DNA from 2 places in the Sphingomonas molluscorum genome. Region 1 is predicted to be linked to the other one. Evidence: riboswitches for the same ligand, from Rfam matches in the RefSeq annotation. Region 1 holds a riboswitch; the other holds the start of a gene.
What was found. Region 1 has a riboswitch for glycine ahead of ABDZ92_RS16195 (L-serine ammonia-lyase). Riboswitches for the same ligand answer to the same signal wherever they lie in the genome.
Positions count from the first base shown of each region.

Region 2: it holds a riboswitch for glycine, as region 1 does, so the genes downstream of both, gcvT (glycine cleavage system aminomethyltransferase GcvT) here and ABDZ92_RS16195 (L-serine ammonia-lyase) in region 1, are expected to answer to the same signal.

Region 1 covers NZ_BAAAEL010000015.1:415,351-420,187, reverse strand. Annotated here, with positions in the region: gene ABDZ92_RS16210 (accessory factor UbiK family protein) at 91-390, opposite strand; gene ABDZ92_RS16205 (TspO/MBR family protein) at 411-965, opposite strand; gene ABDZ92_RS16200 (TlyA family RNA methyltransferase) at 1,050-1,805, opposite strand; gene ABDZ92_RS16195 (L-serine ammonia-lyase) at 1,846-3,231, opposite strand; glycine riboswitch at 3,332-3,422, opposite strand; gene cobU (bifunctional adenosylcobinamide kinase/adenosylcobinamide-phosphate guanylyltransferase) at 3,467-3,991, opposite strand; gene ABDZ92_RS16185 (aminotransferase class I/II-fold pyridoxal phosphate-dependent enzyme) at 4,060-4,837, shown strand, end outside.
Region 2 covers NZ_BAAAEL010000001.1:381,259-386,095, forward strand. Annotated here, with positions in the region: gene gcvPB (aminomethyl-transferring glycine dehydrogenase subunit GcvPB) at 1-176, opposite strand, end outside; gene gcvPA (aminomethyl-transferring glycine dehydrogenase subunit GcvPA) at 173-1,531, opposite strand; gene gcvH (glycine cleavage system protein GcvH) at 1,649-2,020, opposite strand; gene gcvT (glycine cleavage system aminomethyltransferase GcvT) at 2,033-3,214, opposite strand; glycine riboswitch at 3,370-3,472, opposite strand; gene ABDZ92_RS01930 (hypothetical protein) at 3,569-4,216, opposite strand; gene ispH (4-hydroxy-3-methylbut-2-enyl diphosphate reductase) at 4,333-4,837, shown strand, end outside.

The sequences.
Region 1 (4,837 bases):
GGCAGTCGTCATGGTTCGGAAATGCCAAGCGGCGCGCACCGACACAAGGTCGACGCGCGCCGCTTGGTCCAGAAAGCTGGGGAAAACCCGTTAGCCGATGCTGTCGCCCGCAAGCGGTTCCGCCGCCGCCGGCGCGGCGCCTCCAGCAGCGAGCTTCGCCTCCAGCGCTTCCAGTCGAGCCTTCAGGCCATCTGCCTCGTCCCGCGCGGCAACGGCCATCGCCTTCACGACCTCGAACTCGTCACGGCTGACGAAGTCGAGCCCGCCGACGAATTCACGCACTCGCTCGCGCGCTGCGCTTTCGCCCTCACGCGCCATGCCAGCCAGCGTGCCGGCAGCACCGTTCACGAACTTGGCGAAATCGTCGAAGATCCGGTTTTCGGATTGCATGTGTCAGGTCCTTCCCGCGTCTAGATCGCCATTTGGGCAGACGAGGTCGCGGGCACAAGGGTTTCGGCACCCGGATTACGCTGATCGATCTCCCAGGTGAGCGCCGTCGCCAGGGTCAGCCACGCGACATAGGGCACGAAAAGCAGCGCCGCACGCGGGCGGATCCGGGCAAACAGCCAAGCCGTAAGCGCCACCACAACAAGCAGCACCAGGATCAACGCCAGAGCCGCGGACACCCGATGCGCTCCGAAGAACAGAGGCATCCAGGCGAGGTTGAGCACCAGTTGCACCACAAAGGCGCTGACGGCGATCCCACGCCCGCGCGCGCCTCGCGCGTCGAGCACCATGGCCAAGGCCACGCCCAGCAGCAGGTAGATCAGCGTCCAGGCGATAGGAAAGGCCCAGTCCGGGGGCGTGAACCACGGCTTTGCCAAGGCGGCGTACCAGGCGTTCTGGGATCCCGCGGGAACCAGGCTGCCGGCCACCAGTCCCAGGAGGAGGACGAGCGGCACGGTCACGATCGCCCACCGCAGGAATCCCGCACGCAGTTGCGCTCTGGAAGCGATCTCGTTCACGCGCTCAATCCTGTTCATCCGGTCGCGTTGTCTGCGGTGCGGCCGGGTGCAATGCAAGCCGGAGCCGCCACTCAGAGCCTGTCCCTATTCGGGACCGCTGCCCTCGTCGGGAGCATGAGCTGCGATGAGGAACTCGACGTTGCCTTCGGGACCGGTGATGGGGCTCTGCGTCACGCCCTCCACCTGCCAGCCGCGACCGGTGAGCCAGTTCGCCACCTCCTCGCACACGCGCGCGTGCACGGCGGGATCGCGGACGACGCCGCCCTTGCCCACCTCCGCGCGCCCGGCCTCGAACTGCGGCTTCACCAGCGCGAGCAACCGTGCGCCCGGCTTCGCGAACCCCATCGGCACGTCGAGCACCTTGGCGAGCGCGATGAAGCTCGCGTCGCAGACGATCAGGTCCACCCCCTCCGGGACATGCGTCGCGGTGAGGAGCCGCGCACTCGTCTGCTCGTGCACGATGACCCTGGGGTCCTGGCGGAGCTTCCAGGCGAGCTGGTTGGTGCCGCTGTCGACGGCATAGACGCGCGCCGCGCCGCGGGTCAGGAGCACGTCGGTGAAGCCCCCCGTGGACGAACCGACGTCGATCGCAACCGCGTTGTCGACCGTCCAGCCGAAGTGCTCGAGGCCGTGGGCGAGCTTGACCCCGCCGCGGGAAACCCAGGGATGGTCGCGCCCCCGCACGTCCAGCACGGCATCGTCCGCCAGTTGCTGGCCCGGCTTGTCGATCTTGCGATCACCGACGAACACCAGGCCGGCCATCACCAGCGCCTGCGCGCGGGTGCGGCTCTCGGCAAGGCCTCGGTCGACGAGCAGCTGGTCGGCGCGGATCTTCGGCATGGCGGCCGAATGGACCGGAACGGGTCCCTCAGGCAAGCCGTCAGCAGGCGACGACGTTCACCGCCAAGCCGCCAAGGCTCGTTTCCTTGTACTCGGATCGCATGTGGTCGCCCGTCTGCCGCATCGTCTCGATCACCGCATCCAGCGGCACGATGTGGCTGCCGTCGCCGTGCAGCGCCAGGTAAGCGGCGTTGACCGCCTTCACCGCACCCATGGTGTTACGCTCGATACAGGGCACCTGCACCAGGCCCCCAATGGGGTCGCAGGTCAGGCCTAGGTTGTGCTCCATGCCGATCTCTGCGGCATTCTCGATCTGCTGGTTCGTGCCACCAAGCACCGCCGCAAGTCCCGCTGCCGCCATCGAGCAGGCGACGCCGACCTCACCCTGGCACCCCATCTCGGCCGCCGAGATCGAAGCGCGCTTCTTGTACAGGAAACCGATGGCGGCCGCGGTCGCGAGCAGCACCCGCGAGCCCTCCGGCGTCGCTCCTTCCACGAACCGCTCGTAATATTGGAGCACTGCCGGGATTACGCCCGCGGCCCCGTTCGTGGGCGCGGTAACCACCCGTCCGCCGGCCGCATTCTCCTCGTTGACGGCGAGCGCCCACAGGCTGATCCATTCCATCACCGAAGCCGGCGCCGCTCGATCGCTGCGCGCGGCCAGCGTCGTGTGCAGCGCCTTGGCACGACGGCGGACGTTCAGCCCCCCCGGCAGCACGCCGTCGGTCGCACAGCCCCGGTCGATGGAGGCGAGCATCGCCGCCCGCACCGCGTCCAGAAAGGCATCGGTTTCCTCGCGGCTGCGCCAGGCGCACTCGTTGCGACGGACGATCTCACCGATCGAAAGGCCGGTCGCCTCGCCCAGTTCGAGCAACTCGGCACCAGAGGCAAATGGATGCGCGACCGCGGCATTGGCGATGTGCAATCCGGCGCCCGCCTCCACCACCACGCCGCCGCCGATGGAGAAATAGGTCTGCGTGCGTTCGCCCCCGTCCGCATCCCAGGCGGTGAAGCGCACCGCATTGGGATGCCCGGGCAAGAACTCGTGCGAGAAGACGATGTCGTCCGCGCCGAACGCGATCGGCACCCGCCCACCAAGCTGCAGCTGGCCGCGTTCGCGCACCGCCCGCAGGATTTCCGGTACGGCGTCGGGGTTCACGGTATCGGGCAGATGGCCGGCAAGCCCGAGCACGACGGCGCTGTCGGTCGCGTGCCCACGTCCCGTCAGCGACAGCGAACCGAAGAGCTCGCAGCGGACGCGAACCGGCAGCAGCGCCTCCAGCGCCGCCTCAGCAAAGCCATGGGCCGCGCGCATCGGCCCCACGGTGTGCGAGCTCGACGGGCCGATGCCGATCGTGAACAATTCGGTGACGCTGATCGCGCGGCGCGCGTCGGCGCGGCTGTTCTGGGAAGGATCGTCCGGCATGATGAACTCCCCGCCTTCCGGCGGTTGCATGCCCCCTCTGTCCTTCCTGCCTGAGAATGCTATCCCGTCGGCGGACGCCAGCGCGCCTCTCTCCAGATGTTGATGACGACCGGTCCTTCTGCCTGAAAGTTTCCGGGGCGGTTGCTCCTTCGGCGCCGGGCTGGTGCCCGATCTCTCCCATGTCGTCGCCCCCGTGCTGCCGCTTGCGCCCGGCAGGTGTCAAGCCGGATCGGGGTCACTTCACGACGATGGGGAGGCCCGCCACGGTCATGTGCACCCGGTCGACCGCCGCGGCGACGCGCTGGTTGATGGTGCCGGCAAGATCCCGAAACGTCCTGGCGAGCGCGTTGTCGGGCACAATGCCGAGCCCGACCTCGTTGGCCACGAGCAGCACCCGCCCCCGCGCGCGCTCCAGTGCCGCCAGCAACTGCGCCAGCCGCTCCTCGGCATCCTCCTCGCCGAGCAGCAAGTTGGAAGCCCACAGCGTCAGGCAGTCGACCAGCACCACAGCGTCCTCGCGATCCGCGGCCGCGACCGCGCCGGCCAAGTCGACCGACGCCTCGACGGTCGTCCAGCGGTCATCGCGATCGGCCTGATGCCGGCGAATGCGATCGGTCATCTCGTCGTCGAACGCCTGGGCAGTCGCGACGAAGACCAGCCGACCACCCGATGCCTCTGCCAGGCTTTGTGCGTAGCGGCTCTTGCCCGAACGGGCGCCGCCCAGCACCAGCATCGTGCGTCCCGATCGTTCGATGCTCATCCTTGCCCCTTGCCTGTTGCGCCGCCAATGCGGATGGAGGCTGCCGCACCCCAAGTCGAGGCTCCGCATTGCGCGCACTGATGTTCCACGGCGGCTCCCTCGAAGAGGCGACGCACTGCTTTCCCGATGCGCCGCAGCCATGGCTCGATCTCTCCACCGGGATCAACCCCGTTGCATGGAGCCCGACGATCGCGCCCGACATCGACCTCGATCGGCTACCCTCGGAGCGATCGCGCGCGGCACTGGAGGCGGCCGCCGCCGCCGCGTTTGGCGCGCAGCATCTGGCGATCACCGCTTTGCCGGGCACCGAATTGGGGCTGCGGCTGCTCGGCGGCCTCGGGTTGCCGTCCCCGCACCGCCACGGTGCGCCCGGCTACCGAACTCACGCGGATGCCCTCGCGTGCAGCGGCACGGTCCGGATCGATGAGCTTGGGGCGGTCGGCGACGGCACCTTGCTGCTCGCGAACCCGAACAACCCGGACGGCCGCGTGGTCGCGCCCGAACAGATGCTGGACCTGGCCCGTCGCATTGCTCGCGCAGGTGGCGTGCTGGTGATCGACGAGGCCTTTGCCGACGCGACTCCAGAGGTAAGCGTGCTCCCGCATCTGACGCCAAACGATCGGGTGCTCGTCTTCCGGTCGTTCGGGAAGTTCTTCGGCTTGGCCGGCGTCCGCCTGGGCTTCGCCTGTGGCGCGGCAGATCTGGTGGCGGCGTTGCGCGATCGGCTGGGAAGCTGGCCGGTCTCCGCCCACGCGATCGCGCTCGGCACTGCCGCCTATGCCGATGCCGACTGGATCGCGGATGCCCGCAAGCAGTTGTCAGAGCGCTGCGGGACTCTGGATGCGG
Region 2 (4,837 bases), on a different contig from region 1:
AGCCGCGACGGCGCCTGCGGCGCCTCGTCGAAGTCGACGCCGGTCGTGTCCACCGAGCCGATCTCGAACAGCAACGGCTCTTCGAGCATCAGGGCGCGGTTGCCGGTGAAGGTCGCCTGGGTGGCCTCGTCGCCGCCGCCCATCTCGGGGCGCCAGCCGCTCTGGTTGATCGTCATGCCAGCACCTCTTCGAGCTCGGTTGCGAGCGTCTCGATATCTTCTGCAGTCACCGTCTCGGTCACCGCCACCACTAGTCCGTTCGCAAGCTGTGGCGCGTCCGGATACAGCCGGCCGAGCGACACGCCCGCGAGTACGCCGCGATCCGCAAGCGTCCGGACGACCGGCCGCGCTTCCTTCGACAGCTTGAGCGTGAACTCGTTGAAGAAGCTGGTGTTGACCAGCTCGACGCCCGGCACCTTCGCCAGCCGGTCGGCCGCAGCCGAGGCGCGCGCGTGGTTGCTCGCCGCGAGCTGGCGCAGGCCCTTCTCGCCCAGCAGCGTCATGTGGATCGAGAAGGCAAGCGCACACAGCCCCGAGTTGGTGCAGATGTTCGACGTCGCCTTTTCGCGACGGATATGCTGCTCGCGGGTCGACAGCGTCAGCACGAAGCCGCGCTTGCCCTCGGCATCCACGGTCTCGCCACAAAGGCGGCCCGGCATCTGGCGAACCAGCTTGTCGGAGCAGGCGAACAGGCCGACGTACGGCCCGCCGAACTGCAGGCCGACGCCCAGCGACTGGCCTTCGCCGACGACGATGTCGGCGCCCAGCTCGCCCGGCGAGGCGATCGCGCCCAGCGCCACCGGCTCGGTCACCACCGCGATCAGCAGCGCCTTGTTGGCGTGCGCCGCCTCGGCGATCGGGCGCAGGTCCGGGATGCGGCCGAGGATGTCCGGATACTGGACGACCACGCACGACGTATCCCCGTCGATCGCGGCGATCAGCGCCTCGGCATCGGTGTCGGCGGTGAGCGTCGGCGCGGAGGTATCCAGCACGTCGCCGGTGAACTTCGCCATGGTGTTGGCGACCGAGACGTAATGCGGGTGCAGCCCCGACGAGAGGATCGCCTTGCCGCGGCGGGTGACCCGGCGCGCCATGGTGATCGCTTCCCAGCACGCGGTGGAGCCGTCGTACATCGACGCGTTCGCTACGTCGCAGCCGAACAGCTGTGCGACCTGCGTCTGGAACTCGAACAGCATCTGCAGCGTGCCCTGCGCGATTTCCGGCTGATAGGGCGTGTAGGCGGTGAGATACTCGCCGCGCTGGATCAGATGGTCGACGCTCGCCGGCACATGGTGGCGATAGGCGCCACAGCCGAGAAAGAACGGCGCGGTACCGGCGGCGAGGTTCTTGGCGGCAAGCGCCGAAAGGTGGCGCTCGACGGCGAGTTCGCTGGCGTGGTTGGGCAGGCCGGGCACGGGGCCGTCGAGGCGCGCGGCCTCCGGCACATCGGCGAACAGCGCGTCGACAGAGGACGCGCCCACCGCGGCGAGCATCGCCTCACGGTCAGGCTGGGTCAGGGGCAGGTAGCGCATGGCAATCCTTCGGGACGTCACCCCGGCCACCGCCAGGGTCTCACGCCGCGGGCGCGTCTTCGAGGAGAGGCGCGCCCGCGGCCCGAGATGCCAGCCTAAGGCTGGCGGACTTGGGGTTTAGAGCTTGGCGACGAACGCCGCGTACTTGTCCGCGTCCATCAGCCCTTCGAGCTCGGACGGGTCGGACAGGGTCAGGCGGAAGAACCAGCCGTCGCCTTCCGGATCCTCGTTGACGAGGGCCGGGCTCGCCTCGAGCTCGGCATTGCCCTCGACCACGGTGCCCGATGCCGGCGTGTAGACGTCGGAAGCGGCCTTGACCGACTCCACCACCGCGGCCTCGTCGCCCTTGGTCAGCTCGCGGCCTTCCTCGGGGACTTCGACGAACACGATGTCGCCCAGCTGGCTCTGGGCATATTCGGTGATGCCGACGGTCGCGACGTCGCCGTCGACTTCGACCCACTCATGCTCTTCGGTGAAATAACGGCTCATCGACGGCGCTCCTTAGCGGACGTAGTTGTGGGCAATGAACGGCATGGCGACGACTTCGGCGCTGTGCGCCTTGCCGCGCTGGGAAAGGGTGATCTCGGTGCCGGCGACCGCGAGGGCGGCGGGCACATACGCCATGGCGATCGGCGCGCCGACGCTGGGGGCAAAGCCGCCCGAGGTCACGCGGCCGATGGTCTTGCCGGACTGGTCGACGACGGCCGCGCCCTCGCGCACCGGCTGGCGCCCGTCGACGCGCAGGCCGACGCGCTTGGTCGCCGGACCCACGGCACGCTCGGCCAGGATGCGCTCGGCACCGGGGAAGCCCCCCTCCTCGCGGCGGCGCTTCGACAGCGCAAAGCCCAGGTCGGCGGCGACCGGCGTAGTCTCTTCGTCCAGGTCGTGGCCATAGAGCGGCAGGCCGGCCTCCAGGCGCAGCGAGTCGCGCGCGCCGAGACCGATCGGCTGGACCTCCGGCTCGGCGGCGAGCGCGTCGGCGAACGCCTCGGCAGCTTCGGCCGGCAGCGAGATCTCGCAGCCATCCTCGCCGGTATAGCCCGAGCGGCTGATCCACAGCGCGTGGCCCGCCCATTCGAATGCACCCGCCGTCATGAAGCGCAGCGCATCGACTCCGGGGATCAGCCGCGCAAGCGTGGAGACCGCCTCCGGGCCTTGCAGCGCCAGCAGCGCGCGGTCTTCGAGGTGGTTGATGGTGATCGAATCGGCCAGCGCCTCGCGCAGGTGACCCAGGTCGTCATACTTGGTGGCGCCGTTCACGACCATGTAGAAGGCCTCGCCCGCCGGCGCCGGCTCGCCCGCTTCGCCGAACGGGTGCGCTTCCGGCAGGCGGGTCACCATCAGGTCGTCGAGGATGCCGCCATTGTCGGCGAGCAGCAGCGAATAGCGCATGCGGTTGGCAGCCAGCACCTGGAGGTCGCCCGGCAGCAGCGCTTCCAGCGCCTGGGCCACGCCCTCACCCGTGAACAGCAGCTGGCCCATGTGGCTGACGTCGAACAGGCCGGCGTGGCTACGGGTCCACAGGTGCTCGGCCATGATGCCTTCATACTGCACCGGCATCTCGTACCCGGCGAAGGGCACCATGCGACCGCCCTTGGCGCGATGCCAGGCGTCGAGCGGCAGCAACGAGGGCGCGATCGGCTCGAAGCCGTCCGCATCGGAAGAGGAAATCGAGTCGCTCATTCGCGCAGTCTCCGGCAGGTCTGGCACGACGCAGACACAGGCCTCCCCGCATCCCCGCCGCCCCCTCTGTCACGGAACCTGAGAGCTTTCGCGCAGCGATTGTGCGCTTACCCCTTCGGTGGCGCCGGAACCACGGCGCGCTTTCCAGAGTGTCGTTGGCGCGCGCGGTCCCTTTAGCCTGAGAGATTCCGGGGCGGTTGCTCCTTCGGCGGCCACATGCGGCCTCCAAGGCCGGCGGCGCTCTCCCGCGCGTGCCCATGGCCGTTCCCGGCCATCGACGCGCCCGCTCTGGCTCGACCGCGGGGCCGAGTCAATCGGCCTCGCGCGGTGAGCGTCGATTAGACCGGCGTCCGATCAGCGCGTGGCGTTGTAGCGCAGCTGGTCCTGGGTGAGCTGGAAGCCGACCAGCGCCTCGAACGAGGCGTTGAGCACGGCCTGGCGCACTTCCGGAGTCGACAGCGGGTCGACCGCGGCATCTTCTGCGCCGGCCTTGCGCGGCCGGGTGATCTGCTGGCGAATCTCGTCCGGCAGCGTGGCCGCCGAACGCTGCACGACCGCGGTCGCGCTGCCGGTCGCCTGGGCGCGCGCCTCGCCGGGGGCGAAGTCGAGCACGGCGTGGTTGATGCGCTTGGCCACCACCTGCGATCCGCCGCGCACCACCGTCAGGAAGTACGGCAGGTCGACCTGGCGGGCGCCATCGGTGCGGGTGCGGCGCGCCTGGATGTCGAAGGTGACGGTGGAGACGATGTCCTCGCCCGTCTCGTTGCAGGTGGCGCGCACGTTGGTGATCGTCGCGGTCACGTCGATCGCGCTCGCCAGCTGGGTGCCGGCCGGATCGAACAGGGTGATGTCGCCGGTGCCGGCGGGCACGCCCGCCGCCGGGCAGGCGGAGCGGACCGTGGTGATGCCGACGCCACGGGTCACGTCGATCTCGCCTTTACGGCTGCACCCCGCGAGGGCGAGGAGCGCGACAGCGGAAACAGCGAGCGTTCGGACGATCACAGGGGAGTACACCTTTCACGACGAACGGGCCGTCGCATGCAGCGCCGACCCGGACCGCCGCCAGCATAGGAAGCGCCTTTCAAGCACGCAAGCAATCGCGTAGATGCGCAGGGGTGATGACCGATCCCGCCACGCCGCCCGCTGCCAAGCCCGTCCTCGAGCTGCTGATCGCGGCGCCCCGCGGTTTCTGCGCCGGCGTCGACCGCGCGATCCGCATCGTCGAGCTCGCGATCGAGAAGCACGGCGCGCCCGTCTACGTCCGGCACGAAATCGTCCACAACAAGTTCGTGGTCGACAGCCTGCGCGCCAAGGGCGCGGTATTCGTCGAGGAACTGGACGAGGTGCCTGCCGGCGTGCCGGTGGTGTTCTCCGCCCATGGCGTGCCCAAGTCGGTGCCGGCCGAGGCGGAAGATCGCGGCCTCGAATATCTCGACGCCACCTGCCCGCTGGTCTCGAAGGTACACCGCCAGGCCGAGCGGCTGGTGACCACCGGCCACCACATCCTGTTCGTGGGCCACGCCGGCCACCCGGAAGTGATCGGCACCTTCGGCCAGGTGCCGCAGGGCCAGATGACGCTGATCGAGACGGTGGCGGATGCCGAGGCGGTGATGCCGATCGACC